DNA from 4 places in the Bradyrhizobium sp. AUGA SZCCT0160 genome. Region 2 is predicted to be linked to each of the others. Evidence: predicted binding sites of a transcription regulator. Region 2 holds the regulator's gene; each other region holds the start of a gene.

Region 1 (8,040 bases), on a different contig from region 2:
GTCACGCTTGCCGCTGTGCGTGGGGGCGATCTGCGAGCCAGGTTCGCAACGATGGCGGATCGGTCGGCCACCGTGGTTGCCATCTGTGACGCCGAGACCGAGAATGATCTGGCCCTGATCGCGGAGGCGGGGCTGCATGCATCGCCCGCGAGCGTCTTCATCGGCAGCGCGGGTCTTGCGCATGCGCTGGCGTATCTGGAGCGGAGCGGCGGCAGCGAAACGCTGCGTATTCCCGCCGGCAAGTTCGGAACGCTCACTGTCGTCGGTTCGCTCGCCGGTGCCTCCCGTATCGCGGCGCGCCGCTTGAGAGAGACGGGAACGGCCGCATATTTTCCGGTCGAGCCGAAAGCCCTGGCTGGAAATGATGTCGATCGCGCGGAACTTGCTTCCGGAGTGATGGCGCGTCTTGCTAATGGTGGCGATGCTCTCGTCGAGATATCGCTGAACGATTCTCCAAACATGTCGGCAGGGCCGCTTCTGGCCCACAATCTCGCGACAGCGCTGCAAGTCGCCGCGCCCGTGATCGGTGCGATTGCGGTAACGGGCGGCGAAACCGCGGCAGCGCTCTTGTCGGGCCTTGGTGTCAACGCTATCCGTCTTGCCGACGAGATTGAGCCCGGCGTGTCGCTCGGCCTCACGCTGGGCTCGCTGTCCGTTCCTGTCGTCACCAAGGCGGGCGCATTCGGCGACGCGGATAGTCTTGTACGCATCAACGAGCGCCTTCACGCCGTTCGAACGAGAGGAAGTTTTGCATGAGCCGCCCGACGATTGCGATCACGATGGGCGATCCCGCCGGCATCGGCCCCGAAGTGATCATGAAGGCGCTGGCCCAGGAGGCGACGCGGGCGATCTGCAATCCGCTCGTGATCGGCGACGCCAACCGGCTGCGCAAGGCAGGCCGGCTTGTCGGCGCGTCGGTTGCGGTCGATGCACTCGGCGATGCCAAGCAGGCGGACTTTGCCGCAAGCGCCGTGCAATGCCTGGACCTGAAATTGGTGCCGGACGATTTGCCGTTCGGCCAGGTGTCGGCAGCAGCAGGCGAGGTCGCCTATCGCTGCATCGAAAAGGCCGTCGAGGTGGTGCAGGCAGGCGACGCGCAGGCGATCTGCACCGCGCCGCTATCGAAAGAAGCTCTTCACGCAGCCGGCCACAAGTTTCCGGGCCACACCGAATTGCTGGCGCATCTCACCGGAACGCCCGAAGTCTCGATGATGCTGGTGTCATCGAAGCTGCGCGTCATCCACGTCACCACGCATATCGGTCTTCTCGATGCGATCGAGAAGATCGAGCCCGGCCTCGTCGAACGCGTGATCTCGCGCGGACACGGCGTACTGGTACGCGCCGGTATCGCTAATCCAAGAATTGGTGTTTGTGCGATCAATCCGCATGCCGGCGAAAACGGGTTGTTCGGTCGTGGCGAGGAAGCGGCGAAGATCGCGCCCGCGATTGATGCCTGCCAGCGCCGTGGCTGGGATGTGCGCGGCCCGCTGCCGGCGGACACGCTGTTCTTCCTGGCCGGCCGCGGCGACTACGACATGGTTGTTGCCATGTACCACGATCAGGGTCACGGCCCCATCAAGGTGCTTGGACTGGAAGCGGGCGTTAACATCACGGTCGGCTTGCCCGTGATCCGGACCTCGGTCGATCACGGCACGGCTTTCGACATTGCGGGCAAGGGTATCGCGGATGAGCGCAGCCTGATCGAGGCGCTGCGGCAGGCGGCCGATCTGGCGCCGGACGCGGATCTCCGCGATCGTGTGTGACTAAGTATGGGTGATTAAGCCGGCGTTCCCGATCGCGCAGGCAAATTGCGGCGGCCTCCATTGACGTTGTCGAGCGGGAACACATATCCCGCACCATCGATCCACGTTACCGCTCAGGAGTAAGTATGGACGCGCCGTCGAATATCGATCCCGTCACAGCGCAATCCGGCGGTGACGTCGTGCACTGGCTGACCAACGGCACGCGCGATCAGCGCTTCATCGACAATATTTTTGCCGAAATGTGCATCCGGCTTCAGCAAGCGGACATTCCCGTCAAGCGGGCGTCGCTTCATATCTTGATCCACCATCCGCAATGGCTTGGCGCCCGGATCATGTGGGAAGACGGGATGCGCGAGGCCGAGATTGCGCGGGTTGATTACGATGTCCAGGAGCGTTCCGAATATATCGGCAGTCCCGCCAACGAAATCCATGACGGTGTCACCGAGGTGCGCGAGAATCTCGAGCGTGATCCAGCGCTCGGCCGCAAGCACGCCGTCTATGACGAGATGCGGGCGAAAGGCTTGAGCGACTATGTGGCGTGGCCGCTGTACCATACGCTCGGCAAGCGGCACATCGTGACCTTTGCTACCGACCGGCCAGGCGGTTTCGACGCCACGCATATCGCCGCCCTGCAGAGATTGCTGCCGGTGCTGGCGCTGGTCAGTGAGATCCGGGTCAAGAACCGGCTGGCGCGTACGCTGCTGGAAACCTATGTCGGATCGCATGCCGGCGAACTCATTCTGGCCGGTGCCACCAGGCGAGGAACCGGAACCACGGTGCGCGCCGCCATCATGATCTGCGACTTACGTGATTTCACCCGGATCTCCGACAACTGGCCGCGCGATGACGTCATTGATCTCCTGAACGGCTATTTCGACGCGATGTCGGAGCCGATCGCGCGTCATGGCGGCGAAATACTGAAATTCATCGGCGACGGTCTGCTCGCCATTTTTCCGCTCAGCGAACCTCAGGCCTGTGCAAACCTGCTGCGTGCCGTGACTGAGGCCCGTCAGGCCATGACGGCGCTGAACGAAAAGAACAGCGAAACCGGCCGTGCGCCGCTGAACTACGGCATCGGCGTTCACGTCGGCGACGTCATGTACGGCAATATCGGGTCGCGCAGCCGGCTCGACTTCACGGTTATCGGTCCGGCGGTCAACATGGCGTCGCGCCTCGAAGCCCTCACCAAGCAATTGGGGAAAACGGTGCTGCTGTCCCGCGCGTTCGCAGACTTCGTCGAGAGCGATTTCGATCTCGAACGCGTCGGCGAACATCCGGTGCGCGGCTTCAACGACCCAATCGAGCTGTTCGCGTATCACGGCTGAATGCCGACCTACGCCCGTGCGTCTCCGATCGCTTGACATAGGGCGTCCTCGTTCTCATTATGTTCACTCTGCGTGAACCTCGTCAAAACGTCATGGGCGAACGGTCGGATGGCAACGACAGCCACCATCCTCCATGCGGACCTGGATGCGTTCTATGCCTCGGTAGAGCAGCTGCTTGATCCTTCGCTGCGCGGCAAACCCATTGCCGTCGGTGGCGGGGTTGTGCTTGCCGCGTCTTACGAGGCCAAGGCCTTCGGGGTCCGCGGCGGCATGCCGGGACGGCAAGCGTGCGAACTCTGTCCGCAGCTCATTTTTGTCGGCGGACATTTCGGGGAATACCAACGGCTGGGCGATGCCGCCATCAAGGTGATCGGCGATTTCACGCCGCTCGTCGAACGGATCTCCATCGACGAGGCCTTTGCCGACGTCGCGGGCTGCACCCATCTGTTCGGTCAGCCTGCCGAAATCGCGATGGCCATCCGCCAACGCGTGCGCGCCGAGCTTGGCCTTCCGATCTCGGTCGGTGTCGCGCGCACCAAGCATCTGGCGAAAATTGCTTCGCAAGTGGCCAAACCCGACGGGCTCGTCGTTGTCGATCCCGACACGGAGCTCGGATTTCTTCACCACCTGCCGGTTGAGCTGATGTGGGGCGTCGGTCCGGCGACGCGGGCACGGCTGGCCGAAATCGGCGTGCTCACGATCGGGCAACTGGCAACGACACCGGGAGGCTCGCTCAAGCGGGTGCTTGGTTCCGCGGCAGGGACGAAGCTTTCGGCGCTGGCGTGGAATCGTGACCCCCGGGAAATCAAGACGCACCGCCGCGCTCGATCCGCAGGAGCGCAATCGGCGCTTGGCAGGAAGCCCGCCGAAGAGCGGGTTGTTCGACCCACGCTGCTTCACCTTGCTGACCGAATCGGCAGCCGGCTCCGCGCCAAGTCCAGGCCTGGGCGGACTGTGACGGTCCGCGTTCGCTTCGTCAATCTGAACTCGGTCACGCGTTCGGTCACGCTCGACGCACCGGTCTCTGCGACTCTGATTCTGGCCGAGGTCGCCGAGGACCTGGTGCGCGCTGTCCTCGCCGATCATCCTCACGAGAAAACCATCTCGCTCCTGGCGATTTCCGTGTCGCATCTTGGAGAGCAGCGGGATGTGGAGCTCGAACTCCCGCTCGGACTTGGCGATGAAGCACGCCGCCCCGGCAGCAAAAGAGGCATGGCGCGTTCGGCGGCCGACCATGCCGTCGATAAAATCCGCGATCGCTTCGGATGGGATGCGATCGGATATGGATCGGTGGCGCCGGGTGTCTCTTCTTCCGTTCCCGACGCGTTTCGCAAACTCGCTGAAAAGGACCTGTGACCGTCACGCGTCCAACGCGCGCCCAAAGCCTACGCAGTGCACGCGCCGTCACAGACTCAACGGGGTGTGTCGCCTGAGAACTAAAACGGGGATTTTGCAAGCGGTTAGCTCGCGACACGATGCCTGCCGCGTCGCGGGGCGCTTCCGGTGGACGATGGACGATGGTTAATAAACCGTCACCGCGTTGTAATTAACGCCGGTTTATATTCCGGCCGCTGACGCGCCCCGCGCGACAACACGCGATTCCCCACCTTCAACGCTGCGCGAGCCCCTCGTGCCGCTGCGGCCTGCTTTGCCTTTTTTTATCATGGAGATTATCGATGGCTCTTGGTCCCGGTTCGATCGCTTTCGTCGGTTTCAACGCGGACGGAACTGACGGATTAGCGTTCATTGTCATCGACCCGATTGCTGCGGGGACGGTCATCCGTTTCAGCGACAAAGAATGGAACGGTCTGGCAATCGGAACTGATGGCGCTTTCAACACCGGCGAAGGCGGGCTGACCTGGACCAATGGCGGAAGCGATCTGGCTGCCGGCACGATTGTCGAACTCCTCAACACCTCCGTGGCCGGCCGCACCGCCAATATCGGTACAGTCACTGGCGCAGGTTTTGCGCTGGGTAACTCGGAAGAGTCGATCTACGCCTTCGTCGGAACCTCTGACACCGCCCCGACCACCTTCCTGGCTGCGGTCACCAACAACAATGGCGGCTTCACCGACGCCAATGTCAGCGGCTTGCTCGCAGGCACCGGGCTCGTCGCGGGCTCCACGGCTTTGGTGCTGCCCCGGACCGACGGCGCCGATGTCGCCGCCTACAACCCGGCTTTCGGTGGCAGCTCGTTCGCATCGCGCGCGGACGCCCTTGTCGCGTTCAATACGACGACCAATTTTGTCGCGCAAAGCGGTAGCGGCGACCAGGATGGCGACGGCACCACTCCCGATGCGCCGTTCCTCACCGATGCGCAGTCTCCGCTCGCGGGTGTGACCTTCACCATCCAGTCAGGCATACCGCCGCAGATTGTCGGCTTCGCCTCAGGTTCTGTTTCGGTCTCGCAGGTCGAAGGCAATGCCGGAACGACCGCCTTCAGCTTCACGGTGGAGCGCACCGGCGGCACCATTGGTGACGTCAGCTTCAGCGGCCAATTGACTTCGGCGGCGGCTGATGCCGCCGATTTCAATGGCGCAACGCCTCCGCCGTTCGCCTTCAACGGCAGCATTGCCGCCGGCCAGAACTCGACGGTCGTAACCGTCCAGGTCAATGGCGACACGACGTTCGAGCCGACTGAGAACTTCAACCTGGCACTTCAGACGGTCGTCAAGAGCGACGCGACCGTTTCGACCTCGCTCGGCGCGCAAACGACGGCGACCGGAACGATCGAAAACGACGATGCCGCCGGCCCCGGAAACGTGATCGAGGGCATCACGATCCTGGATCAGGCGCCGTCGCTGCAGGGCGACGCCGTAACGCCGACCGCCACCAATACGGTTCAGCTGGTTCGCCTCGGCAATTACGCGCCCGCCGCCGGCACCAACGCCGAAGTGGTTTCGTTCGATCCGTCGACCGGCCGGGCCTACTTGCTCAACACCATCGGCAACACCATCGATATCGTTTCGATCAGCGCCAGCGGCGCCGTGAACCTCGTGTCCTCGATCGACCTGACCGCACTCGCCGGTTTCAACGGGGCAAACTCGGTCGCGATCAAGAACGGTGTGCTTGCCGTCGCCTACGCCAGCGATCTGACCGGCGCCAACGGTTTTGTCGCGTTGTTCGACGCCAACGGTACGCTCGTCAACACCGTGGAAGTCGGGGCGGGTCCCGATCAGGTGGTGTTCACCGCCGACGGTTCGAAGCTGCTGGTCGCCAATGAAGGCGAGCCCGGAGAGATCACATTGCCCGGCGGCGGCACGCAATTGATCAATCGCGAAGGCAGCGTTTCGATTCTCGATCTGTCCGGCGGCGCCGCAGCGGCCACGGTTGCCACGACGGTTGGGTTCGATCTGCTCGACGGCTACGAGACCGTGCTGAAGCAGGCCGGCGTCGCGCTGTTGACCGGCCAGACGGCATCGGCAGACATCGAGCCGGAATACATTTCGGTGTCGCCGGACGGCACCCGCGCTTACGTTACGCTGCAGGAGGTCAACGCGGTCGCCGTGATCGATCTGACCAATCCGGCGGCAACCAAGCCGCTTGCGATCCTGCCGCTGGGCGGCGTCGACCACACCCTGGCCGGCAACAAGTTCGATGCCAGCGACCGGGACGGCCCATCGAACGGCCAGGCCATCAATCTTCGCAACGCCGACGTCATCAGCCTGCTGCAACCGGATGCCATCGCCACCTTCAAGGTCGGCAACGACACCTACTTCGTCACTGCCAATGAAGGCGATGCCCGCGTGCTGCTCGACGACGAGGCGACGCTCGCGGAACAGAGCGGCGGCGTATTCACCATCGATCTCGACAACACGGCCTATCCCGATGAAGCCGCGATGAGGGCCAACGCCGATCTCGGCCGCCTGCGAATCCGAAAGGATCTCGGCGACACCGATGGCGACGGCGACATCGACCAGATCTACGCCTATGGCGGCCGCAGCCTGTCGATCTTCAAGCAGAATGCCGACGGCACCATCACCAAGGTGCGCGACACCGGCGGCGAATTCGAAGCGATCATCGCGCGGGACCTGGCGACGCGACACAACATCGACACCGCCGAAGGCGGCGGCTTCGACACCCGGTCCGACAACAAGGGGCCGGAGCCCGAGGGCGTCGATATCGGCGTCATCGACGGACGGACATATGCGTTCGTCAGCCTCGAGCGCGCGGGCGGTGTGATGATCTACGACATCACCGATCCCGCCAACGCATCGTTCGTGGGGTACAAGCCGCCGGGCGTGGGCGAAGGCAATGCGCCCGAAGTGACCAAGTTCATCAGCGCCGCGGATTCGCCGACCGGGACGGCGCTCGTGCTTACCGCCAATGAGGGGAATTCGACAGGGGGCGCCTATACCGGCTCGGGCCTGACGGTCTATGCCGCGCTGCCGGACGATTATACCCAGGAGGTCCGCGTCGCCTCGTCGTCGACCAGCGTCTCGCACGCAGAAGGCAACAGCGGCACAACCGCCTATTCGTTCGTGATCGAGCGCACCAACGGCACCATCGGTGCGGTCGACGTGTCGCTGCAGCTCGGATCCGCCGTGGCCAACACCGGTGACTTCTCCGGTGTTGCGGCGCTGCCGAAGACCATCAACGCCACCATTCCGGCCGGCGAGTCGTCGGTGACGGTGACCGTGGACGTCGCTGGCGATGCCGCCTTCGAAGCCAACGAGACCTTCACGTTGACGGTGACCGGCGCGTCGACGACGCAGCCCGGCGTCACCGCTGCCGTGAGCGCCACCCAGGCGGTCGCCACCGGCACGATCCAGAACGACGACGCCATGCACATCTACGACGTTCAGGGCGCCGGACATCGCTCGGAATTCGTCGGCCAGCAGGTGACGGTGCGCGGCATCGTCACGGCGATTGACGCCTCCGGCACGGAGAATGGCAGCAACAACCCGGTCGGCTACTACATTCAGGACGCGGTCGGCGACGGCGACTACCGG
Region 2 (8,040 bases):
TGCGCCGCCCGATCGGGCTCGCGGTCGAACTGCTCGCCGGCATTCCCTCGATCATCTACGGCATGTGGGGTTTCTTCGTGCTGGGGCCTTTTTTGGCCAACTCGTTCCAGCCGTTCATGATCAGCATCTTCGACGGCGTGCCGGTTCTCGGCACCATCTTCGCAGGCCCCCCGTCCTATCTCAGCCTGTTCAACGCCTCGCTGATCCTGGCGATCATGGTGCTGCCCTTCATCACCTCGATCTCGGTCGACGTCTTCAAGACGGTGCCGCCGGTGCTGAAGGAAGCCGCCTACGGCGTCGGCTGCACCACCTGGGAAGTCGTCCGCAATGTCGTGATCCCCTACACAAGGGTCGGCGTGATCGGCGGCGTGATGCTGGCGCTCGGCCGCGCGCTCGGCGAAACCATGGCGGTCACCTTCATCATCGGCAACTCGTTCAAGATCTCGTCCTCGATCTTCGCGCCGGGCACCACGATCTCGGCGGCGATCGCATCCGAATTCGCCGAGAGCGACGGCCTGCACCAGTCCGGCCTGATCCTGCTCGGCCTGCTCCTGTTCGTGCTGACGTTCTTCGTGCTGTCGGCCGCGCGGCTGATGCTGATGCGGCTGGAAAAGAAGGCGGGGAACTGAGCCATGAACCCGATTTACGCCTCCCGTCGCCGTGGCGACATCATCGTCCGGGGCCTCTGCATCAGCGCCGCCTTGTTCGGCGTGACCTGGCTCGCGCTGATCCTGTTCACGCTGTTCTACAACGGCCTTGCCGGCCTCAACCTGGCCGTCTTCACCCAGGACACGCCGCCGCCCGGCTCGACCGATGGCGGTCTGCGCAACGCGATCATCGGCTCGATCATGATGACCGTGATCGGCGTCGGCATCGGCGCGCCGCTCGGCATGCTGGCGGGAACTTATCTCGCCGAATACGGCAAGCATGACCGGCTCACCTCGGTGATCCGCTTCATCAACGACATCCTGCTCAGCGCGCCCTCGATCATCATCGGCCTGTTCGTCTATGGCGCCGTCGTGGTGCCGATGGGCGGCTTCTCGGCCTTTGCCGGCTGTCTGGCGCTGGCCGTGATCGTCATTCCCGTGGTGGTCCGTACCACCGAGGACATGCTCGGCCTGGTGCCCAACCCGCTGCGTGAAGCGGCATCCGCGCTCGGCCTGCCGCGCTCGCTGGTGATCAAGCGCATCGCCTATCGCGCCGCGCGCGCCGGGCTAATCACCGGCGTGCTGCTCGCCACCGCCCGCGTCGCCGGCGAAACCGCGCCGCTGCTGTTCACCGCGCTGTCGAACCAGTTCTTCAGCCTAGACATGACCAAGACGATGGCGAACCTGCCGGTTACCATCAACAACTTCGTGCAGAGCCCCTACGAATACTGGAAGCAGCTCGCCTGGAGCGGGGCGCTGCTCATCACCCTCACCGTACTTGCCCTGAATATTGGCGCACGCATCCTTGGCGCTGAGAGGACAGCAAAATGAACGATCTTTCTGTATCCGTGAGTGGCGCGAACGGACCCGTTCCCCAGGTGGCGCTGCCCGACGCGCCGCCGAAGGTGACCGCGCGCGGCCTGAATTTTTATTACGGCGAGCACCACGCGCTGAAGAACATCAACCTCGCGCTCGGCACCAACAGAGTCACCGCCTTCATCGGGCCGTCCGGCTGCGGCAAGTCGACGCTGCTGCGGATCTTCAACCGGATGTACGATCTGTATCCGGGCCAGAAGGCGACCGGGCAATTGATGCTCGACCAGACCAACATCCTCGACCCCAAGCTCGATCTCAATCTGCTGCGCGCCCGGGTCGGCATGGTGTTCCAGAAGCCGACGCCGTTTCCGATGACGATCTACGAAAACATCGCCTTCGGCATCCGCCTTTATGAGAAGATCTCGAAATCCGAGATGGACGGCCGCGTCGAAAAGGCGTTGCGTGGCGGCGCGCTGTGGAACGAGGTCAAGGACAAGCTGAATGCATCGGGCCTCAGCCTCTCCGGCGGCCAGCAACAGCGGCTCTGCATCGCACGCACCGTCGCGGTGCGCCCGGAAGTGATCCTGTTCGACGAGCCCTGCTCGGCGCTGGACCCGATTTCGACCGCCAAGATCGAAGAACTGATTACGGAGTTGGCGGAGGATTACACCATCGCCATCGTGACCCATAACATGCAGCAGGCGGCGCGCGTCTCGGACAAGACCGCCTTCATGTATCTCGGCGATCTGGTCGAATTCGACGACACCAACAAGATTTTCACCTCGCCGAGCGATCGACGCACCCAGGATTACATTACCGGCCGGTTCGGCTAAGCGCACATCGCGAGGAGAAGACAATGGCTTCAGAACATACCGCGAAGGCGTTCGACAGCGATCTTCAGGAACTGACCCGCCTGGTCGCCGAAATGGGCGGCCTTGCCGAACGCATGATCACCGAATCCGTCGATGCCCTGATCCGCCGTGACGTCGCGCTTGGCAAGCGCGTGGTCGCGTCCGACGTCGAGATCGACCGCCTGCAGCACCTGATCGAGGAACGTGCGGTGCTGACGATTGCCCGCCGCCAGCCGATGGCCATCGACCTGCGCGAGATCGTCGGCGCCATGCGGGTGGCCACCGATCTGGAACGGATCGGCGACCTCGCCAAGAACATGGGCAAGCGCGTCGCCGCGCTGGAGAACGATTTCCAGCCGCTGAAGCTGATCCGCGGTCTCGAACACATGACCGATCTGGTGCAGTCGCAGGTCAAGTCCGTGCTCGACGCCTACGCGTCGCACGACCTGCCGGCGGCGATGGCGGTCTGGAAGGGCGACGAGGAAGTCGACGCCATCTGTACCTCGCTGTTCCGCGAACTCCTGACCTACATGATGGAAGATCCGCGCAACATCTCGTTCTGCATCCATCTGATGTTCTGCGCCAAGAACATCGAACGGATCGGCGACCACGCCACCAACATCGCCGAGACCGTGTTCTACATGATCGAAGGCCAGCAGATGCTCGACAAGCGCCCGAAGGGCGACATGACGAATTTCGCCACGACGGTGCCAGGGAACTAGAAGCGGAACTAGTAACGGAACGGACAACCGAACGAGAGACGTTTTTCGCGTATCGACAGCGCGTCAAAACACAAGAGGCTGACATAGATGAACGCACGCATTCTGGTGGTTGAAGACGAGGAAGCGCTCACCACGCTTCTGCGCTACAACCTCGATGCCGAAGGCTATGAGGTCGAAACCGTCGCCCGCGGTGACGACGCCGATACAAGGCTGAAGGAGCGGGTGCCCGACCTGATCGTGCTGGACTGGATGCTGCCGGGCCTGTCCGGCATCGAACTGTGCCGCCGCTTAAGGGCGCGGCCGGAGACCAAGGCGCTGCCGATCATCATGCTGACCGCGCGCGGCGAGGAAAGCGAACGGGTGCGGGGGCTGGCGACCGGCGCCGACGACTACATCGTAAAACCCTTTTCGGTGCCGGAGCTGCTGGCGCGGGTGAAGGGCCTGCTCAGGCGGGCGAGCCCGGAGCGGCTGGCCACCGTGCTGACCTATGGCGATATCGAACTCGATCGCGAGAAGCGCCGCGTCGCGCGCTCGGGCCGTCCGATCGATCTCGGCCCGACCGAATATCGCCTGCTCGAATTTTTCCTGGAACATCCCGGCCGCGTGTTCAGCCGTGAGCAACTGCTCGATAGCGTCTGGGGCCGCGACATCTATATCGACGAGCGTACCGTCGACGTCCATATCGGCCGCCTGCGCAAACTGCTCAATCCCGGCCGCGAACAGGACCCGATCCGCACCGTGCGCGGCGCCGGCTACGCGCTGGATGACCGCTTCGCGAAGGTCGAGTAGGGCGGGTAAGGCGCAGCAATATCCGCTGTCGTCCCGGCCTTGAGCCGGGACCCATAACCACAAATATTGATTGCTCTAAAAAGGCTGGAGCTCCAGCCAAGCATAACCACGGCCATCGGTGGTTATGGGTCCCGGCTCAAGGCCGGGACGACGGCAAATATTCGTCGTAACGCCGCGCGCTCTTAGCGCGTCGGCTTCGGCGCCGGGCGGCGGCGATCGGAGGCCGGCTGATAGGCGATGCGCGAGTGATGTGCGCAATAGGGCAGGCTGGTGAGCGCCTTGCCGCCGCAGAAAAAGAATTCCGAGCTGGACGGATCGCCGATCGGCCAGTGGCAAGTGGCCTCGTTCAATTCGAGCAGCGTCAGCCGCTGGCTCATCGGCACCACATTGTCGTAGGCGACCGGATCCGGCTCCATCTCCACTTCGAAGGCGTGGGCCAGCGCGGTGTTGCCGCGCGACACCGGGCGCGCCACCCGCATCATCTGCTGGGCGGGGCGCGCCTTGCGCTGACGCGGCGCGGCCGAGGACGGGCTCTTGGCACGGCCGGAAAGACCCAGCCGGTGCACTTTGCCGATCACTGCATTTCGCGTCACATTTCCAAGTTCCGCGGCGATCTGGCTGGCGGAAAGTCCGCCCTCCCAGAGCTTCTTAAGCTGCTCGACGCGCTCGTCGGACCAGGTCAATACCGTCATCGCATTCTTCCCTTCGCACAGAGCCGGCCAATTGGGGGGCAGCGCTGGCGATGCCAATTCTCAAAAATCCCAGCGGGCAGAATCCCTTAGCCCTCGCCGGGCGCATAAAAGCCGCCCGAACGTTTACGCCTTACAAAATGGACTCTAGGGGTCAGTACTTCCGCACGAGATGTCGTACCCGACAGCCCAGACGCTACAATATGGCGGGACTCTGGCGCAAGAGTCCGCGTCCGTGCGTCCACATGTTCCGGTATTTATGCATTGCAATTAGAGTTTTCCACGGCACCGGAATGCTACGGATTGCTTTATCCTGCACTGCAGGAAAGCCGTTTTTAGGCGTGTTGACACGGTCCAAAGCCAGCATAGAATGCCTGTCACGTGCCGCCCCGAAAAGGCGGCACGTTTTGTTTTCGCAAGACCGGCTGTGCCGCGTTCGCACCAATGCACGCTATGTGGCCGGTCTCTAACCGTCAGTGATGGCCATGACCAACAGCGCCCCGTCGCATCTGCTTCCCGTTTTCGCGAGAGTCGATCTCGGTTTCGAACGCGGCGAAGGCGCGTGGCTGATCTCGACGTCGGGCGAGCGCTATCTCGACTTCACCTCGGGTGTGGCGGTGAATGCGCTCGGCCATTGCCATCCGCATCTGGTCGCAGCCTTGCAGGAGCAGGCCACCAAGCTCTGGCACATGTCGAACCTGTTCCGGAGCCCGGACGGCGACAAGCTTGCAGCAAGGCTGTGCGAACAGAGCTTTGCCGATCTGGTGTTCTTCTGTAATTCCGGCGCGGAAGCGATGGAATGCGCGATCAAGGTCGCGCGCCGCTATCACGCCGCCAAGGGGCATCCCGAGCGCTACCGCATCGTCACCTTCGAGGGCGCGTTCCACGGCCGCACGCTGGGCACGCTGGCGGCGACCGGCTCGGCCAAATATCTGGAAGGCTTTGGTCCGCCGCTGGATGGCTTCGACCAGGTCGCGCATGGCGATCTCGAAGCGGTCAAGAAGGCGATCGGGCCGCAGACCGCCGCCATCCTGATCGAACCGGTGCAGGGCGAGGGCGGCGTCCGCAGCGCGCCGCATGCGTTCTACAAGGCGCTGCGCCAATTGTGCGACGACAAGGGCCTGCTGCTGATCTTCGACGAGGTGCAGACCGGCATGGGCCGCACCGGCGATCTGTTTGCCTATAAGCGCCTCGGCGTCATCCCCGACATCATGTCGCTGGCAAAAGCGCTCGGCGGCGGTTTTCCGATCGGCGCCTGCCTTGCCACGGCAGAGGCGGCGTCCGGCATGACGCCGGGCTCGCACGGCTCGACCTTCGGCGGCAACCCGCTGGCGATCGCCTCCGCCAACGCGGTGCTCGACGTGATGCTCAAGCCCGGCTTCTTCGAGCACGTGCAGAAGGTGTCGCTGCTGCTGAAACAGAAGCTCGCTTCCGTGGTCGATCGCTATCCTTCCGTGCTCGCGGAAGTGCGCGGCGAAGGGCTGCTGATCGGCGTCAAGGCCGTAGTGCCCTCGGGCGATCTCGTTGCCGCGCTGCGCGACCAGAAGCTGCTGACGGTCGGCGCCGGCGACAATGTCGTGCGCTTCCTCGCCCCGCTGATCGTTTCCGAAGCCGAGATCGAGCAGTCCGTCCAAAGCCTCGAGCGCGCCTGCATCGCGCTGTCGGGCGACAAGAAGAAGGCGGCGGGGTGATGAGCAAGTCCCTACGTCACTTCCTCGATATCAGCGAGCTGCCGCCGAAGGAATTGCGCAACATGCTGGACCTGAGCGTCGCCATGAAGGCGAAGCTGAAGGCGCATGAGAAGAACAAGAAGCCGCTCGAGGGCAAGACGCTGGCGATGATCTTCGAACGGCCGTCGACCCGCACCCGGGTCTCGTTCGACGTCGGTATGCGCCAGCTCGGCGGCGAGGCCATCATGCTGACCGGCGCGGAAATGCAGCTCGGGCGCGGCGAGACCATTGCCGATACCGCGCGCGTGCTGTCGCGTTACGTCGATGCGATCATGATCCGCATCCTCAACCACGATGCGCTGCTGGAGCTTGCCGCCAACGCCACCGTGCCCGTCATCAACGGGCTGACCCGGCGATCGCATCCCTGCCAGGTGATGGCTGACCTGATGACGTTCGAGGAGCATCGCGGTTCGATCGAGGGCCGCACCGTGGCCTGGACCGGCGATGACAACAACGTGCTGGCGTCATGGGCGCATGCGGCGGAGCGCTTGAAGTTCAAACTGAACGTGGCGACCCCGCCGCAGCTCGCGCCGAACAAGGCGATGAAGGACTGGATCAAGGCGACGCAGGCGCCGATCGTGCTCGGCAACGACCCGGAAGCCGCCGTCGCCGGCGCCGACTGCGTCGTGACCGACACCTGGGTGTCGATGGGCGACAAGGACGGCGAGCATCGCCACAACGTGCTCAAGCCCTACCAGGTCAACGCCCAGCTGATGTCGCTGGCCAAGCCTGATGCGCTGTTCATGCACTGCCTGCCGGCCCATCGCGGTGAGGAGGTCACCGACGAGGTGATCGACGGCCCGCAATCGGTGGTGTTCGACGAAGCCGAAAACCGCCTGCATGCGCAAAAAGGCATTCTGGCCTGGTGTTTTAACGAAGTGGCGTAGGTCGTTCTTCGTTTTTGCGTTCCCCGGACGCTGCGCAGCGCGCCGCACTTGCGACGTGGTGCGCTGCTGATCCGGGGTCCACGTTGTTTTGCCGCGATGGTCCCGGCTCTGCGGAGCAGCGTTGCACGCTGCACCGCGTCCGGGACACGAACCACCCCTTTCGATTCCCGTCCCCCGACCCCAGATAAAGCGCCATGACTCAATCCCCCGACATCAAAATCACGACTGAGGCGCCGATCCGCGCGCCATCGGCGGTTCCCATCGACGATGCGGCGTTGCCGTTCGAGGTCAATGCGCTCGACCTGCGCGGACGGCTGACCCGGCTCGGCCCGGCGCTCGACGACATTCTGACCAAGCACGATTACCCGGCGCCGGTCTGCAAGCTGCTCGGCGAGGCCATCGTGCTGGCGACGCTGCTTGGCTCGTCCCTGAAGTTCGACGGCCGCTTCATCCTGCAGACCCAGACCGACGGCCCGGTGTCGTTCCTGATCGTGGATTTCCAGCTGCCGGATCGGCTGCGCGCCTATGCGCGCTTCGATGCGACGCGGCTGAAGGAGGGGCAGGATTCGGGTGCGTTGCTCGGCAACGGTCATCTGGCGATGACCATCGACCAGGGCGCGGACATGAGCCGCTATCAAGGCCTGGTGGCGCTGGAAGGCGGCAATCTCGAAGACGCCGCGCATGAATATTTCCTGCGCTCCGAACAGATCCCGACCCGCGTGCGCCTTGCGGTCGGCGAGGAATGGCGCGGCAGCGGCGACGGTCCGAAACACCGCTGGCGCGCCGGCGGCATGCTGCTGCAATTCCTGCCCCAGGCGCCTGAGCGGGCGCGGCAGGCCGACCTCGATCCCGGCGATGCGCCGGAAGGCGCCGTGACGCATGCGGTGGCCGAAGACGACGCCTGGGTCG
Region 3 (8,040 bases), on a different contig from region 2:
GTGGTCGCTGGCGTGGCGCAGATCACCGGCGCCAAGATCGACCTCACCTACAAGCGTGGTTATCCCGTGACGGTGAACCATGCTTCGCAAACCGAGTTCGCCACGCGGATCGCGAGGGAGATCGCGGGCGAGGCCAATGTGCATGAGACCCCGCCGCTGATGGGCGCGGAGGACTTTTCCTACATGCTGGAAGCGCGGCCGGGCGCGTTCATCTTCTGCGGCAATGGCGATACCGCGGGCCTGCATCACCCCGAATACAATTTCAACGACGAGGCGATCGTCCACGGCACGTCGTACTGGATCAAGCTGGTGGAGAACGCGATGCCGGCGTGACGGCCAACGGCTTGATGATGTTTCGCAAGAACTTGAGAGAACGCCTGCATGTCCATGCAGGCGTTTTGTTTTTTGGCGAAATGATTGAGGGGAGACGAAGGAGATACTGGTTCGCGTGAAACATGACGCGGTATGAAATCGCGAGCTTCGGTTCAGCTTGAACCGATCATGCCCGAATTTCCTTACGCGTTGGTTTAGCGGCTGGAGTGGATTGGTCCGGCGCCGGATTGCCCGCCAGCCCCTTCGGGAAATTGGGCTTTCTAGGGACCGACGGTTCTGCACTTGATCGTTTGAGTTTCGGCGCTGCTGGAATTCGCAGGCCGAAACCCCCGGCCATGCTGTGGCAGCCCGTAGGGCTGGAAAACCAATCCTCCGGAGCGCATAATTGAAGGATACTTCAAAAGGCTCCCGGTATGACGAACTACCCCAGAGGGATGTTTCTCTACGATGAGAAGCTCGTCATGGTGCGCTACGAAAGGAGCTCCATGATCCTGCCCAAGGATCAATATGAGGAGCGGTCTTACTTGCCCAAGATCGTCGATCTGCCGAGTCGGAACGATTGGCTAAAGCAATTTGGCCCAGATGGTGAATACACTGACTCCCAAGCGGAGTAATAGGCGCCATTCTTCAAACTGACCTGGATTTTGCAGCACGCAAAAAAAGCCCGCGCCGGAGGCGCGGGCTTTTCTATTGCGTTGCAGCGGAAAAACAGGCCGCTGACGTCTCTCGTGTCGTCAGAAAATATACGAGAACAGCACGTAGAGGCTGGCCGACAGCATGATCGCGGCCGGCAGCGTCAGCACCCAGGCCATCAGTAGGTTGCGGATGGTGGCTAGCTGCAGGCCGGAACCGTTAGCCGCCATTGTTCCGGCGACACCCGACGACAGCACGTGGGTGGTCGAGACCGGCAGGCCGAAGATGTCGGCGGCGCCGATGGTGCCGGCGGCAACGAGTTCGGCGGAGGCGCCCTGCGCGTAGGTCAGGTGGGTCTTGCCGATCTTTTCGCCGACGGTGATGACGATGCGCTTCCAGCCGATCATGGTGCCGAGGCCGAGCGCGATCGCGACCGCGATCTTGACCCAGGTCGGGATGAACTTGGTGGCGCTGTCGAGCGAGGCCTTGTAGGCGTTGAGGGTGGCGACCTCTTCCTTCTTGAGGTCGTTTTCCTTGTCCTTCATCAAAAAGCGGATCGCTTCCGAGGTCAGGTACATGTCGTTACGGGTGTTGCCGACGGCTTCAGCCGGCACCTTGTTGAGCGAGCCGTATTTCTGCACCTGGTCGCCGACATCCTTCACCAGCGCGGCCAGCGACGGGTAAGTGCCTTCGCTGATCTTGCGTGCGGCGACATATTGCGTCACCGCCGGGCGGGGATCGCCGATGATGCTGTGGCCGGCGCCCTTGGCGGCGATCACCTTCGAGGCCGCCTCGGAGGTCTTCTGGAACTGGACGATCTGCGATTCCGGCAGCGCGCGGTTCAGCGCGTAGGCGGTCGGCACGGTGCCGATCAGGATCAGCATGATCAGGCCCATGCCCTTCTGGCCGTCGTTCGAGCCATGCGCGAAGCTGACGCCGGTACAGGTGGCGATCAGGATGCTGCGGATCCACAGCGGCGGCGGCTTGTTGCCTTCGGGTGCCGAATAGAGCGCGGGGTTGCGCACGATGAACTTCAGGACCAGGAGCAGGATGGCGGCCATGCAGAAACCGAACAGCGGCGACAGCAGCAGCGCGTAACCGATTTCGGTGGCCTTGGTCCAGTCGACGCCCGAGGTGCCGTCGCGGCCGCGCATGACAGCGTTGGCGATGCCGACGCCGATGATCGAACCGATCAGGGTATGCGAAGAGGAAGCCGGCAGGCACAGCCACCAGGTGCCGAGGTTCCACACGATCGCGGCGATCAAGAGCGCGAACACCATCGCAAAGCCGGCGCTGCTTCCGACCTGCAGGATCAGTTCGACGGGCAGCAGCGAGACGATACCGAACGCGACCGCGCCCGAGGACAGCAGCACGCCGAGGAAGTTGAAGAAGCCCGACCACATCACGGCAAATTCGGCCGGCAGCGAGTGGGTGTAGATCACGGTCGCGACCGCATTGGCGGTATCGTGGAAGCCGTTGACGAACTCGAAACCGAGCGCGATCAAGAGCGCGATCAGCAGCAGGATGTAGGGCAGGTAGGTCGTCACCTTGGCGCCGGTGGCTTCGACGTCGACATAGATGCTGTAGACCACGAACAAGAACCCGGCAGCGAGAATGCCGAAAAACAGGATCATCGTGAGCGGATTGAAACCCTTGTCGAGATTGGGCCTCGAAGCCGGCTGGATCGGTGCCCCGATCGATGAATTGAGCGTCATATCGGTCATGGCAAACCCCCTGAAATACTAACGGCGGTTAATCTTTGACCGATGGAGTTGAAGCTTAGATGACAGGATGTCGCAGTGCGGATGGCTTGGCGCGATGCAGCGTTGCGCTGATGCGCGTGTCACAGGCGCGTTGCCCATTCCCTTCTCAGTATGGACATCAGGCGCATCGACCGGAACGTTCCGTCGGGGTCCCGGTGCAAATCGCGAACCACGCCTTCCTCGCTAAACCCGGTTTTGAGGTACGTCCGGTAGGCCCGTTCATTCTCAACGAATACAACGAGTTCGACGCGATGCGCTGCCACATCCTCGAAACAGATTTGCAGGACCGATCGCAGCAGGCCCGATCCGAGGCCGCGCCCGGGAGTTCCAACCGCGATGCGCCTGAGCCGCACGCATTGGTTGGCGCTTCCGATGCCCTGTAAAATGGCAAATCCGGCAATGTCCGTTTCATCGTGCGCCGCCAGATATCGGGACGACGGGTTTTCGATTTCAGCGGCGTGCTGTTCGGCGTCCCATCGGCCGACCAGGCGCACATAGCCTTCCACGCGTTCGATGCGCATGATGGCGGGGATGTCGGATTTACGCGCGGCTTGAATCTGCCGGCAGTTTGGCGTTGCCGCGCCTGCCGGGCAATGCTCAAGGCGAGAAGCTGCGAGCAGGGTCGATCGCCGCAAGAGATGATGGCCAAGATGATGGCAAAGACAGGTCGCGCGCTGCACGGCACCGGGGCTAGAGGAAACCGCACAGCGCGCCGACCCCATGGGAACGTCATGGCGTGAACAGGACGCCCCAACCCCTCCCCAAGAGAATGAGATAGTATCATCGATCAATTGAAGGTTGTACATTTATTTGTCAGTTTTCGAGGGGGCGGTAACGGGATTTTGCGGTTCCCCTATAGCCAGTTCCGATTGAATCGGAACTGGCTATAGATTCTTGGTTTGACGCGTTTTCTTGACGCGAGCCGAAATCCACTTCGCTGGAAAACGCTTTGGGATGCGGGAAAATTCAGGCAGCGTGCGCCGATTTTCGCAGCAAGGCTGCCGCGATTTTGAGATCGGCCACGAAGCGCTGATATTCCCGCGCCTTGGCGTCGGCGTCCGGCAGCCGCAGCAAATAGGACGGGTGCACGGTGACAAGCGCCGTCGTGCCGTCTTCGAGATCAATCAGGCGTCCGCGGCTTTTGTTGATCGGCGTGATTTTGCCGAACACGCTCTGCGCCGCGGTAGCGCCCATCGCCACCACCAAGGCCGGTTTGATGGCGGCGCGTTCGCGTTCGTACCATTGCCGGCAAGCCTTGATCTCGGGTGTGTTCGGTTTCTGGTGCAGGCGGATTTTTCCGCGCGGCACAAACTTGAAATGCTTCACGGCATTGGTGACGTAGACCTTTGAACGGTCGATGCCGGCCTCATCCAGCGCCCGGTCCAGCATCTGGCCGGCCGGGCCGACGAACGGCTTGCCCGCGAGATCTTCCTTGTCGCCGGGCTGTTCGCCGACCAGCATGACCTGGGCGGCTTGTGGGCCTTCGCCGAACACGGTTTGTGTGGCGTCCTTCCAGAGCGGGCAGGCGCGGCAATCGGCGGCTTCTTCCCGCAGGGTTTCGATGTCGTCGGCAGCCTGTTTGCGTTTCATCGGCGGTTCCTGCCGCTTCTGCGATTTATGCGGTTCGGTCGCAGCATGCGCGATCATGGCGCTGGCGGTACGTTCGGCATTTGCGATTAGAGGCTTAATCAACGAGGCCTCCGGCAGGTTCCGCCAATATCGCTTCGGCATTTCGGCCTGCATGGCCTTCACCTTCAGCCGGGCGGGATTGAAGATGCTGGCGTAGTAACGCCGCCAGGTTTCCTCGAGCCGATCTTCGGTCGGCGCCTCGGCCTTGGCTACCCCCGGCGTGATCGAGACGGCATGGCCGTCCCAATGCGCGCAGACGTCAGGCGTCAGGATCGACCACGGCATGTCGGCAAAGCGGCGGGCGAAGAACGGCGCTGCCAGTTCGACGATATGATGCTCCGGCTCGAACCAGGCGACGAAATGCGATTTCTGTTCGCGGCCGATTTCGCGGAAGCGGACGAAGGCGTGCATCTTGTGCTCGTCGCGATGTACGGCCTTCGCCATCGCGCTAACGCGTGCTACATCCAGATCGGTCGCGACGACAAGCAGGTCGTGGTTGCCGCGCAGCCGCCACAGCAGGCGATAGAGGATGGCAAAGCGTTCGCTGTTGCGATGAAGGATCGCGGCTTTCGCCAGCTCGACGAATTTGGCCGGGACGTTGAAAGTCGCATTTGGCGGGTCGGGGAGTGGGGTGGTCGATTCAAACAATCCAGGCGCGTCGCCTTGCACACGCCATGTCACGTCGGCCGGGCTTACGTCATTCAGCACCAGTGTTCGCGCTGCTTTGCGCCAGCCGTCAAAATCGGTTTCGTGCTCGAGGGTGATGGTGTGCATAAATGCCGCCTGTCTCCTTCGTCATGCCCGGGCTTGTCCCCGGGCATCCACGTCTTCCCTTGGTGCGGAGGAAAAGACGTGGATGGCCGGGACAAGCCCGGCCATGACGGTGTGTTTAGAATCCAAACCCCAATTGCGTCGCCTTCGGCCTGAAGCGCTCCGCCAGCTTCGCTCCGTCGAGCAGATGAGGCTGCGGGCGGTGATCACTGAGAACGATGAATGGCAGCGCCTTGTTCTTCGGGATGTGCAGCCGGGCGAGATCGGCCGCACGGATGGAAGTGACGCGGCGCGTGGCGATGATGCGGTCGACGGCCTTGCGGCCGAAGCCGGGCACCCGCAGCAGGTCCTCGCGGCTGGCGCGGTTTACATCGAGCGGAAAGCGCTCGCGGTGCCGCAATGCCCAGGCAAGTTTCGGATCGATATCGAGCGGCAGCATGCCGGCGCTTTCATCAACGATCTCGCCGACGTCGAAACCATAGAACCGCATCAACCAGTCGGCCTGATAAAGCCGGTGCTCCCTGACCAGCGGCGGAGCCGCCAGCGGCAACGCGCGGCTGGCATCCGGGATCGGGCTGAAGGCGGAATAATAGACGCGCTTGAGTTTGTAGGAGCCATAGAGATTGGCGCTGGTATGGAGAATGGTTTTGTCGTCGGCCGCATCCGCGCCGATGATCATCTGCGTGCTCTGCCCGGCCGGCGCGAAGCGCGGCGGCTTTGCCTTTGTTATGGTCTTGTCGTTGCTGCTGTTATTTTCTTGCGCCTCATCGAGCTTGAGCCGCAGCCGGCCCATGGTGCGGCGGATCGCGCGCACGTCCTTTTCCGGCGCGAGTTTGGCAAGGCTGGCTTCCTCGGGCACTTCGATGTTGATGCTGAGCCGGTCGGCATATTTGCCGGCCTCGGTGATCAGCGCATCATCGGCTTCCGGAATGGTTTTCAGATGGATGTAGCCGCGGAAGAGATGCTCCTCGCGCAGTTTTCGCGCGACGGACACCACTTGCTCCATGGTGTAGTCGGCACTGCGGATGATGCCGGAGGAGAGAAACAGGCCCTCGATGTAATTGCGTCGATAGAAGTCGATCGTCAGCTTCACGACTTCATCGACGGTGAAGCGCGCGCGCGGCACGTTCGAAGAGGTGCGGTTGACGCAATAAAGGCAATCGTAGTTGCAGGCATTGGTGAGCAGGACTTTGAGCAGCGAGATGCAGCGTCCGTCCGGCGCATAGGAATGGCAGATGCCCATGCCAGGCGCGGTCGAGCCGAGGCCCTTGCCGTCGCTGGAATCCCGCTTCTCGGTGCCGCTGGAGGCGCAGGAGGCGTCGTATTTGGCGGCATCAGCCAGGATTTCCAGCTTGCGTTGCACGTCCATTATTGAATCCCTTTGATTCCACTCATGAATCGCCTGGGTAGTATTCCCGATTGACTCCTTGGGCCCTGTTAGCTTTATATTAGAACATATCATGAACAAATGAGCCAGCAGCGGGTTCATTTCAAAACCAGCGATGGCCACGATTTCTTTAAGGGAACGGCGCATGACCGGCGCACGCCTAAACACGCTTGCGCGTTTGCGCGGCCGCATCGAACGCATCGAGGCGGGCGCGGATACGCACGCGCTTCATAAAGTGGCACTCGGCCATGCCGAGGCCGATGCGACGCTGTGCGGCGGCCTTGCCCGCGCCGCGGTGCATGAAGTCTTTGCCGAAGGACATCAGGGTGCGGCGGCGACGGGATTTATCGCGGGCCTTGCGGGACGGCTGACATCGCGCCGGCCGCTGGTCTGGGTGCGGCCGGATTTTTCGGAAATTGAATCCGGCGCGCTGTCGATGAGCGGGCTCGCCGAACTCGGCCTTGATCCGCGGCTGCTGGTCACCGTGCGCGCCGCCGATGCCGACGCGGCGCTACGGACCGCCGCCGACGCGCTGGCCTGCGATGCGCTCGGCGCCGTGGTGCTGGAAGTCTGGGGCGAGCCGCGCCAGCTCGATCTCGTCGCCAGCCGCAAACTGACATTGGCCGCGCAAGCCTCCGGCGTCACCGCATTGCTGTTGCGGCTGGCTGCTGTGCCGCAGCCCTCGACCGCGGAGACAAGGTGGATCGTGCGCGCGGCGCATTCGCCGCCCTCAGCTCCCTGGCATGCGTGGGGCGCGCCGGTGTTCGACGCCGAGCTCGTTCGTAACCGTCATGGCCCGGTCGGGCGTTGGATCATGGAATGGAAATGTGATGAGTGCCTTTTCAGCGAACCGGCGGCGAATCCTCAGCCTGTGGCTGCCACGCCTGCCCATCGACCGCATCAAGCGGCAGTTCAAAGCGTTTTCAGACGCAGCGCGTGAGCACGACTCTTGCAACACGACTGGTGCGCTCCCTCCCCCCTTGCGGGGGAGGGCAGGGGAGAGGGGTAAGCCACAAGCACCGCCGTCGCCGCCACCCCTCTCCCTAACCCTCCCCCGCAAGGGGGGAGGGAACACGACTGAGCCACCGGATAGTTTCGGTGCTCCTCACGTCGTCGTCGCCAAGCAAAACAACGCGCTGCAGATCTATGCGCTCGATGATCTTGCGGCGCGTTCCGGCCTCGAGATCGGCCTGCCGCTTGCCAATGCCCGCGCGATCTGTCCGGAATTGACGGTGTTCGATGCCGATCCGGTTGCGGACGCCAGGACGCTGGGCGATATCGCCGACTGGTGCGATCGCTTCACGCCGCTGGTGGCGCTCGATCCCCCGCACGGGCTCTATCTCGACATCACCGGCTGCGCCCATCTGTTCGGCGGCGAGCGCGCGCTGCTGCAGACCCTGTGCGGCGCGCTGACCCGCAGGGGTTTTGTCGTCAGCGCTGCTATTGCCGGCACCTCGATCTGCGCGCGAACGATGACGCGCCATGCGTCAGAGAAAATCATTGCCGATGGCGAGGAGGCTGACG
Region 4 (8,040 bases), on a different contig from region 2:
ATCGAGAAGGCGGGTCTTCGGATCGTGGCCCAGAAGCGCATTCGCATGACGCGCGACCAGGCCGAGACCTTCTACGCGGTCCACAAGGCGCGTCCGTTCTTCGGCGAACTGGTCGACTTCATGACGTCGGGCCCGGTCGTGGTGCAGGTGCTGGAGGGCGAGGGCGCGGTGCTGAAGTATCGTGACGTGATGGGCGCGACCGATCCATCGAAGGCGGCCGAGGGCACGATCCGCAAGGTTCACGCCAAGTCGATCGGCGAGAACTCGGTGCATGGTTCGGACGCGACGGAAACGGCCGCGATCGAAATCGCGCAGTTCTTCTCCGGCAACGAAATCGTCGGCTAATTCAAAACGAGCGGCGCGCGAGCGCCGCCCAAGGACGGCCACGCGCCGGGGGGAAATGCTGTGAACTGGGTGCTGCAAATTTTCGATCCGGCGACGATCTCGACCTTCTTCACGCAGTTCCAGGCCGAGATGCAGCAGCCCGCCTTCTGGGTCGCGCTCGGCAAGATCATGTGGATCAACATCCTGCTGTCGGGCGACAATGCGCTCGTCATCGCGATGGCGTGCCGCGGGCTGCCGCCGCGCCAGCGGTTCTGGGGCATGATCCTCGGCGCCGGCGTCGCCGTTGGGCTGCGCATCATCTTCACCGGCATCGTCGTGTCGCTGATGGCGCTGCCGTTCCTCAAGCTGGTCGGCGGCCTGGCGCTGCTCTACATCGCGGCCAAGCTGCTCGTGCCCGAACATGAAGGCGAGGGCGACGTTCACGCGGCGGCGCATCTGTGGGCCGCCGTGCGGATCGTGGCGATCGCCGATATCGTGATGAGCCTCGACAACGTGATTGCGGTTGCGGCCGCCGCCAATGGCAGCATTCCGCTGCTGGTGATCGGCCTTGCGATCAGCGTTCCCCTGATCGTTGCCGGTGCGGCGCTGATCATGGCGCTGCTGACGCGCATGCCCGCTCTGGTGTGGGCCGGTGCAGGCCTGCTCGGCTGGGTCGCCGGCGAGGTCATGGCCACCGATCCTGCCGTCGTTCCCTATTTGCGTACGCTTTCCGATGGCCCGGTCGGCGTTTCGCTCGACCGCGTTTTCGGCCCGATCGGCTTGCACTTCGCCAATGGCGGTCATGGTGCCGAGGTGGTGTGCGGCCTGATCGGCATCGCGATCGTGCTGATGATAGGATCGACGTGGCGCAGACGCGCCCAGGAAAAACACGCCGCCGAGCACGCCGCCAAGGCGGCGTAGGGGTTCACACAGCGGAACGCGTAGCGAACTGCTCGCATCGCGACACGGAAACGCCCGGGAATCTTCCGGGCGTTTTTTGAGCCTGAGCTCTCGGCGATCCGTCGCGTCCATGCTTGGGGCCGTTGTGCAATGAGACAGGGACTCTAGACTAGTTCTGTCTTTACCGCCGCACGATCGATCCGGAGCGTCCGACCAGCCGGGCCAGTTGCTTGAAACGGCTGCCGACCCGGTCGGCGACGAGATCGACCATCCGGTGCTCGAACACCAGCATCAGCTTGCGGCCCTGGCTGCGGAAGTGCGTCGCGGGCAGCACACCGGTTCGCGCCGCCGAGATCAGATGCGCAACGCGGAACGCGGCGCCGAGCATTCTGGCGCGCTCGTCCATGGCGGGTGGCACCAGTTCGCGGATCCGCGCCGGCGGTTCGTTTTCCTCGCTGAGACCCGCGTAGCGGTAAAACACCGACAGCGCGACAAAGGCGCGGCCCTGGTGACTGATCGAGCCGAAATTGCCGTTGGTGATCAGGCTCAACGTCTCTTCGCCGCGATGGTCCGGATGCACCCGCCAGCCGATGTCGGACAGCAGGCATGCGGCGTGGCGCAGCCGGCGTTCCTCGGGCGTTTCGCGCAGCTTAACGACCCTGACCAGACGATCGGTCCACGAGACCAGTTCTTCGGCATGGCGGGCGGAGCGCGACAACAGCTGGTTCAGCGTCTGCGCGGCGCAGATGAATCCATCGAGGGTGCGCTCGGATGGCGGCAGCTTTTCGTACAATAGCCCCTCGCGCACGCCGAAGGTCGAGAACACGATGGTCTTGGGCTTGGCAACGCGAATGATGTGTTCGAGCACCAGCGCCGCGTAGGTCAGCAGCGGCCGCCGCGCGTCGGAGATCATCTCGATATTGGCCAGCATGTTGGCCGCAACCAGCCGCCGCAGCCGCTGCGCGAAGTCGAGCGCGTCCGCCGCCGGGATCGAATAGCCGTGCATCACCCGCAGCGGGTAGTCGCTCTGGATGATGTGGATGCGCGCCAGCGCACGCCAGGTGCCGCCGACCGCATAGAAAGTGCGGCCGCGGCCGGCCGTGAGCTGGGCGACGTCGGACAGTTCGTCGGAGACGATTCGCTCGGCTCGCTTCAGCGATTTGTCCGACAGATCCTGCAGCGCCAGGCTGCCGAGCGGCAGCGTGACGCCGCTGCGGACGCGGTTGCGGTGCACGTCGATCAGTTCGAGCGAACCGCCGCCGAGATCGCCGACGATGCCGTCGGGATTGTGCACGCCGGAGACGACGCCTAGCGCCGACAATTTGGCCTCGCGCGGTCCCGACAGGATTTGAATGCGGGCGCCGCAGATGCGCTCGGCCTTGGCGATGAAATCGGGGCCGTTGGAGGCGTCGCGGCAGGCCGCCGTGGCGATCGCATAGACGCGGCCGACCTTCTGGATTTTGCACAACGCGCGAAACCGCCGCAGCGCGGTCAATGCCTTGGCGACGGCGTCGGTCGCCAGCAACCCGGTGGTCTGGACCTCGCGGCCGAGCCCGCACAGCGCCTTCTCGTTGAAGATCGTGACGAGGCTGCGCGCCATCGTTTCATAGACGACGAGACGAACCGAGTTCGAACCGATATCGATGACGGCGACGCTGCTAGCGCGCTTGCGCGGCCGCTTCACCGCCAATCCCCCATGTGACGCAACCCGCTAGGACGAATGCTGACGCTCATTCCGGCGCGTGAGGCGGCGCGGCGAAGATTCCTTGAGAGACTTTCCACGGCCTGACAGACTCGGATTCGTCATGAAGTAGTTGTGCAGATTGAACGGCTCTTCGCCTTTCGCGGCCTTCATACGCGTTGAAGACCCATCGGGCAACAATTGCCAGCTTTGCTCGGTATCCTTCAGGTTCGCGACCATGATCTGTTCGAGAACCTGCTGATGCACCGTAGGATTTTGCAGCGGACAGAGCACCTCGACGCGGCGGTCCAGGTTGCGCGGCATCATGTCGGCGGACGAGATATACACAGCAGCTTTTGTGCTCGGCAGGCCTTGACCCATGCCGAAGCAGTAGATTCGGCCGTGTTCGAGGAACCGGCCGATGATGGATTTGACGCGGATGTTCTCCGAAAGTCCGGGCAGCCCGGGCCGCAGACAGCAGATGCCGCGCACCACGAGCTCGATCGAGACGCCGGCCTGCGAGGCCTCATACAGCGCGTCGATGATATCAGGATCGACCAGCGAGTTCATCTTCATCCAGATCGCGCCAGGCTTGCCGTGGCGGGCGTAATTGGATTCACCCTTGATGTGTTCGATGATGCGGTTGCGCAGCGTCAGCGGCGACACCGCCATGCGCTCGATGTCGCTGGGTTCGGCGTAGCCGGTGATGTAGTTGAACACCCGCGCCGCATCGCGCCCGATGATCGGGTCCGAGGTGAAGTAGGACAGATCGGTATAGATGCGCGCGGTGACGGGGTGATAATTGCCGGTACCGGTGTGCACATAGGTGGTGAGGTTGCCGCCCTCGCGGCGCACCACCATCGACAATTTGGCGTGGGTCTTCAGTTCAATGAAGCCGTACACCACCTGCACGCCGGCGCGTTCGAGGTCGCGCGCCCAGCGGATATTGGCTTCCTCGTCGAACCGCGCCTTCAGTTCGATCAAGGCGGTCACCGACTTGCCGGCTTCGGCGGCTTCGGCCAGCGCGCGCACGATCGGCGAGTTGTTCGAGGTGCGGTAGAGCGTCTGCTTGATGGCGACCACATCGGGGTCGCGCGCGGCCTGTTGCAGGAATTGCACGACGACGTCGAAGGATTCGTAGGGGTGATGGACCACCAGATCCTTCTGCCGGATCGCAGCGAAGATATCGCCGCCATGGTCGCGCACGCGCTCGGGATGGCGCGGCACATAAGGCACGAATTCGAGGTCGGGCCGGTCGAGCCGCGTCAGCTGCGACAGTTCGTTCATCGCCAGCACGCCGTCGACCAGGAAAATCTCGTCGTCGGCGGTGGACAGCGCCTGCTGCACGAAGGCACGAAGCTCCTCCGGCATCTTGGCTTCGATCTCGAGCCGGATCACCGATCCGCGCCGCCGCCGCTTCAGCGCGGTCTCGAACAGACGGACCAGATCCTCGGCCTCTTCCTCGATTTCCAGTTCGGAGTCGCGGATGATGCGGAAGGCACCCTGGCCCTTGACGGTGTAGCCGGGGAACAGGCGGCCGATGAACAGGCCGGTGGCCTGTTCCAGCGTGATCAGGCGTACCGCGCCGTCCTTGCCTGCGGGCATGCGGATGAAGCGGTCGATCTTGCCGGGCATGCGGATCAGCGCGTTCATCGGCTTGCCGTCGGCGACCCGCGACAGATGCAGCGCGATCGTGAAACCAAGGCTTGGGATGAACGGGAAGGGGTGCGCCGGATCGATCGCGAGCGGCGTCAGCAGCGGGAAGATGTTGTGGAGGAAGTGATCCTCGATCCAGCTCCGCTCGGCCTTGGTGACGTCGTGGTTGTCGACCAGAATGATGCCGGTCTGGGACAGTATGGTGCGCAGATCGCTCCAGATCGCCTGCTGGTCGGAGGCGAGTTCCGAAACCGTCTGGTTGATGCGGACGAGCTGCTCGGAGGGGGTCAGGCCATCCGGGCTGCGTTCGGCAATACCTTCACGGACCTGCGCCTTGATACCGGCGACACGGACCATGAAGAATTCATCAAGGTTATTGGCTGAAATCGACAGGAACCGGACCCGCTCCAGCACCGGATGGCCGGGATTGACGGCTTCCTCGAGCACCCGGCGATTGAAATGCAGCCAGGACAGCTCGCGATTGATGAACCGCTCCGGGCTAGTGGCGATCGCCAGCGGCGCTTCGGCAATTACGTCTTTTTCTTTTATTTCAACAACTTGCGCCGAGTCCATGAAGTTTCGATCCATCTCAGTTGGAGCGCCGCGCCAATCTAGGCGGATGCCATGCGCACCATGTGATAGTTGGATGACGTTTCGATGACATTGATGTTCCGCCGGCCGCCGCCGTCAAGGCGGCGGGGGCGTGACATGGCGCGCAGCGGCAGTAGCGCCCGTCAGGCGTCGCGGAGCAGTTCGGCCGCCAGCGCCCGGGTCACCGGCCGGCCGAGCCGCAGCGCCTCGCTATCCAAGAGGTCGATGGCCTGGCGCGCGGCCGCATAGGATCGCTCGATCCGGCTGGCGAGATAGCTCACGACAGTCTCGTCGATGCTCAGCTGGCGGTCGGCGCAGAATTTGATGATCAGGCCGCGGAACAGGAGGTCGTCGGGCGGCAGCAGCGACACCGTCGGCACCGCGCGCAGCCGCGACCGCAGATCGCGCAGTTCGACCTCGAAGGCCGATGGCGCAATCCGCGCCGTCATCAGAATGGAGGCTTCGTCTTCCCGCCCCAGATTCATCAGGTGGAACATCGCGCGCTCGTCGAAATCCCCCGGTTTCAGGTCCTCGACCACCAGCGCCCCCGTCGCAAGCGCGCCGGGTACTGCAGTTGGCGTCAAGGCATGGGCTGAGATCGAGCGGGCGCCGGCTTGCTCGGCCCAGATCGCGGCGAGATGGCTCTTGCCGGAGCCTTCCGGGCCCACCAGCAGCATGATGCGGTTGGGCCAGTCGGGCCAGCGTTCGATCAGCGCCAGGCCCGCTTCATTGGCCGGCCCTTCCAGAAAATTGTCGCGGGTCAGGCTTTCGGCGTGCGGCAGCGCAAAGGCAAGCTGACGGGGTTGAACGCGAACTGCCACGCAAGTCTCCGGAACCATGGCGTTTTCAAGCGAAGTGGGTACCGGTTCGCGTGAGGACAACGCTTCGAACAAAACGCCTATTTGGCCTCGATCGTACTCATGTGCCGCACCCACTCCACGAGATAGAGGGAGACGGAAACCAAAGTAAAGACCGTAACAAAACCCATCAGGATCAGGTCGTACGGCGTCGGCTTGAAGTTGAAGCCGAGCGACGCCAGCACCAGGGCGGCGAACGCCACCTGCGCCACTGTGTTGAGCTTCGAGACCATCAAGGGTTTCATCGGGATAGGCTTGTCGAACAACCATGACACGATCACGGCGGTGACGATCATGATGTCGCGCGACACCACCAGGATCACGATCCACAGCGGCACCGCGCCCCAGATTCCGAGCGAGACGTAGATCGAGACCAGAAGTGCCTTGTCGGCGAGGGGGTCGAGCAGGGCGCCGAGCTCGCTGGTCATATTGAAGCGCTTGGCGAGGAAACCGTCGACGGCGTCGCTGACGCCGGCAATCACGAAGATCGCAAATGCGATCTCCATCTGCCTCGAGGCGATCGCCCAGACGATAATGGGCACCAGGATGATGCGACCCAGCGTAATGATATTCGGAATATTCAACTCGGTCGCTTCCCGGCTACCTGGCCACCGGCCCTGATTACGTAACAGATCCGGCCCTTTGCGGGGCAGGCCGGTTGTTATCTACATAGTATATGCATCCGGTCCTTGCGAGCCATTGCAGGATCGCGGAAATCCTCGTAACCAGCCGTCTTCTGACGGGAATTGAGCATGATCGACCGCAAAAACGGGCTCACTTACGCCGATTCGGGCGTCGATATCGATGCGGGCAATCGCCTCGTCGATCTCATCAAGCCGATGGTGCGCGCCACCGCCCGCGCCGGCGCCGACGCCGAAATCGGCGGTTTTGGCGGGCTGTTCGACCTCAAGGCAGCCGGCTTCACGGACCCGGTGCTGGTGGCCGCGACCGACGGCGTCGGCACCAAGGTCAAGATCGCGATCGAGACCGGCCTGCATGGCGGAATCGGCATCGACCTGGTGGCGATGTCGGTCAATGACCTCGTGGTGCAGGGCGCCGAACCGCTGTTCTTCCTCGACTATTTCGCCTGCGGCAAGCTCGATCCGGAAGCTGCGGCGGCCATCGTGGCCGGCGTCGCCGAGGGCTGCCGGGAGTCCGGCTGCGCCCTGATCGGCGGCGAGACCGCGGAAATGCCCGGCCTCTACAAGGACGGGGATTACGACCTCGCAGGTTTTGCGGTGGGCGCGGCCGAACGCGGCACGCTGCTGCCCCGTCCGGATATTGCGATCGGCGACGCTGTGATCGGCTTGGCGTCCTCGGGCGTGCATTCCAACGGCTTCTCGCTGGTTCGGAAAATCGTCGAAACCGCCGGCCTCGGCTTTGACGCGCCGGCACCGTTCTCGCCCGTCATGACGCTCGGCGGCGCGCTGCTGGCGCCGACGCGGCTCTATGTGAAGTCGTGCCTGCGCGCGATCCGCGAAACCGGCGCCATCAAGGGCCTCGCCCACATCACCGGCGGCGGCTTCACCGACAACATTCCGCGCGTGCTGCCGAAGCATCTCGGGGTCGGCATCGATCTGGCCCGGCTTCCGGTGTTGCCGGTCTTCAAATGGCTGGCCGAGCAGGGCGGCATCGCCGAGCTCGAATTGCTGCGCACCTTCAACTGCGGCATCGGCATGGTCGCGATCGTCAAGCCGGATGCGGTCGACAGGGTCACCGAGATCCTCACCGAGGGCGGCGAGACCGTTGCCCTGCTCGGCGAAGTGATCGCGGCGGAAGGCGAGCACCGCGTGGTCTATAACGGTCATCTGGACCTGTCGCGGTGACGCCGTGAAGCGCCGCGTCGCCATTCTGATCTCCGGGCGTGGATCCAACATGGCCGCGCTGATCGACGCGGCGAAGCTTGCGGATTTCCCGGCGGAAATCGTCACCGTGATTTCCAACCGCGCCGATGCCGGTGGCCTGGAAAAGGCTGCTGCGAGCGGCATTCCCACGACCGTCATCGAGAGCAAGCCGTTCGGCAAGGACCGC

What was found. Region 2 encodes PhoB, which activates phosphate uptake and scavenging genes when phosphate is short. Its sites were predicted from a motif close to TGTCATNNANCTGTCAT; they were not measured.
Region 1: the regulator PhoB is predicted to act here: its motif matches at 4,619-4,635, upstream of JQ558_RS18850 (choice-of-anchor I family protein).
Region 3: the regulator PhoB is predicted to act here: its motif matches at 2,739-2,755, upstream of JQ558_RS22685 (inorganic phosphate transporter).
Region 4: the regulator PhoB is predicted to act here: its motif matches at 5,197-5,213, upstream of JQ558_RS18460 (RNA degradosome polyphosphate kinase).

What each region holds. Positions count from the first base shown of each region.
Region 1 covers NZ_JAFCMD010000011.1:76,852-84,891, reverse strand. The annotation lists gene JQ558_RS18870 (four-carbon acid sugar kinase family protein) at 1-756, shown strand, start outside; gene pdxA (4-hydroxythreonine-4-phosphate dehydrogenase PdxA) at 753-1,763, shown strand; gene JQ558_RS18860 (adenylate/guanylate cyclase domain-containing protein) at 1,889-3,088, shown strand; gene dinB (DNA polymerase IV) at 3,197-4,444, shown strand; gene JQ558_RS18850 (choice-of-anchor I family protein) at 4,765-8,040, shown strand, end outside.
Region 2 covers NZ_JAFCMD010000024.1:119,884-127,923, forward strand. The annotation lists gene pstC (phosphate ABC transporter permease subunit PstC) at 1-629, shown strand, start outside; gene pstA (phosphate ABC transporter permease PstA) at 633-1,478, shown strand; gene pstB (phosphate ABC transporter ATP-binding protein PstB) at 1,475-2,296, shown strand; gene phoU (phosphate signaling complex protein PhoU) at 2,320-3,036, shown strand; gene phoB (phosphate regulon transcriptional regulator PhoB) at 3,124-3,825, shown strand; gene JQ558_RS30400 (GcrA family cell cycle regulator) at 4,008-4,517, opposite strand; gene JQ558_RS30405 (aspartate aminotransferase family protein) at 5,000-6,205, shown strand; gene argF (ornithine carbamoyltransferase) at 6,205-7,131, shown strand; gene JQ558_RS30415 (Hsp33 family molecular chaperone) at 7,326-8,040, shown strand, end outside.
Region 3 covers NZ_JAFCMD010000014.1:205,460-213,499, forward strand. The annotation lists gene JQ558_RS22680 (M20 aminoacylase family protein) at 1-333, shown strand, start outside; gene JQ558_RS22685 (inorganic phosphate transporter) at 1,068-2,690, opposite strand; gene JQ558_RS22690 (GNAT family N-acetyltransferase) at 2,810-3,451, opposite strand; gene JQ558_RS22695 (UdgX family uracil-DNA binding protein) at 3,696-5,132, opposite strand; gene JQ558_RS22700 (putative DNA modification/repair radical SAM protein) at 5,248-6,498, opposite strand; gene JQ558_RS22705 (ImuA family protein) at 6,662-7,456, shown strand; gene JQ558_RS22710 (Y-family DNA polymerase) at 7,347-8,040, shown strand, end outside.
Region 4 covers NZ_JAFCMD010000010.1:219,929-227,968, forward strand. The annotation lists gene ndk (nucleoside-diphosphate kinase) at 1-345, shown strand, start outside; gene JQ558_RS18450 (TerC family protein) at 406-1,245, shown strand; gene ppx (exopolyphosphatase) at 1,406-2,908, opposite strand; gene JQ558_RS18460 (RNA degradosome polyphosphate kinase) at 2,936-5,134, opposite strand; gene JQ558_RS18465 (chromosomal replication initiator DnaA) at 5,296-5,973, opposite strand; gene JQ558_RS18470 (CDP-alcohol phosphatidyltransferase family protein) at 6,051-6,593, opposite strand; gene purM (phosphoribosylformylglycinamidine cyclo-ligase) at 6,762-7,835, shown strand; gene purN (phosphoribosylglycinamide formyltransferase) at 7,840-8,040, shown strand, end outside.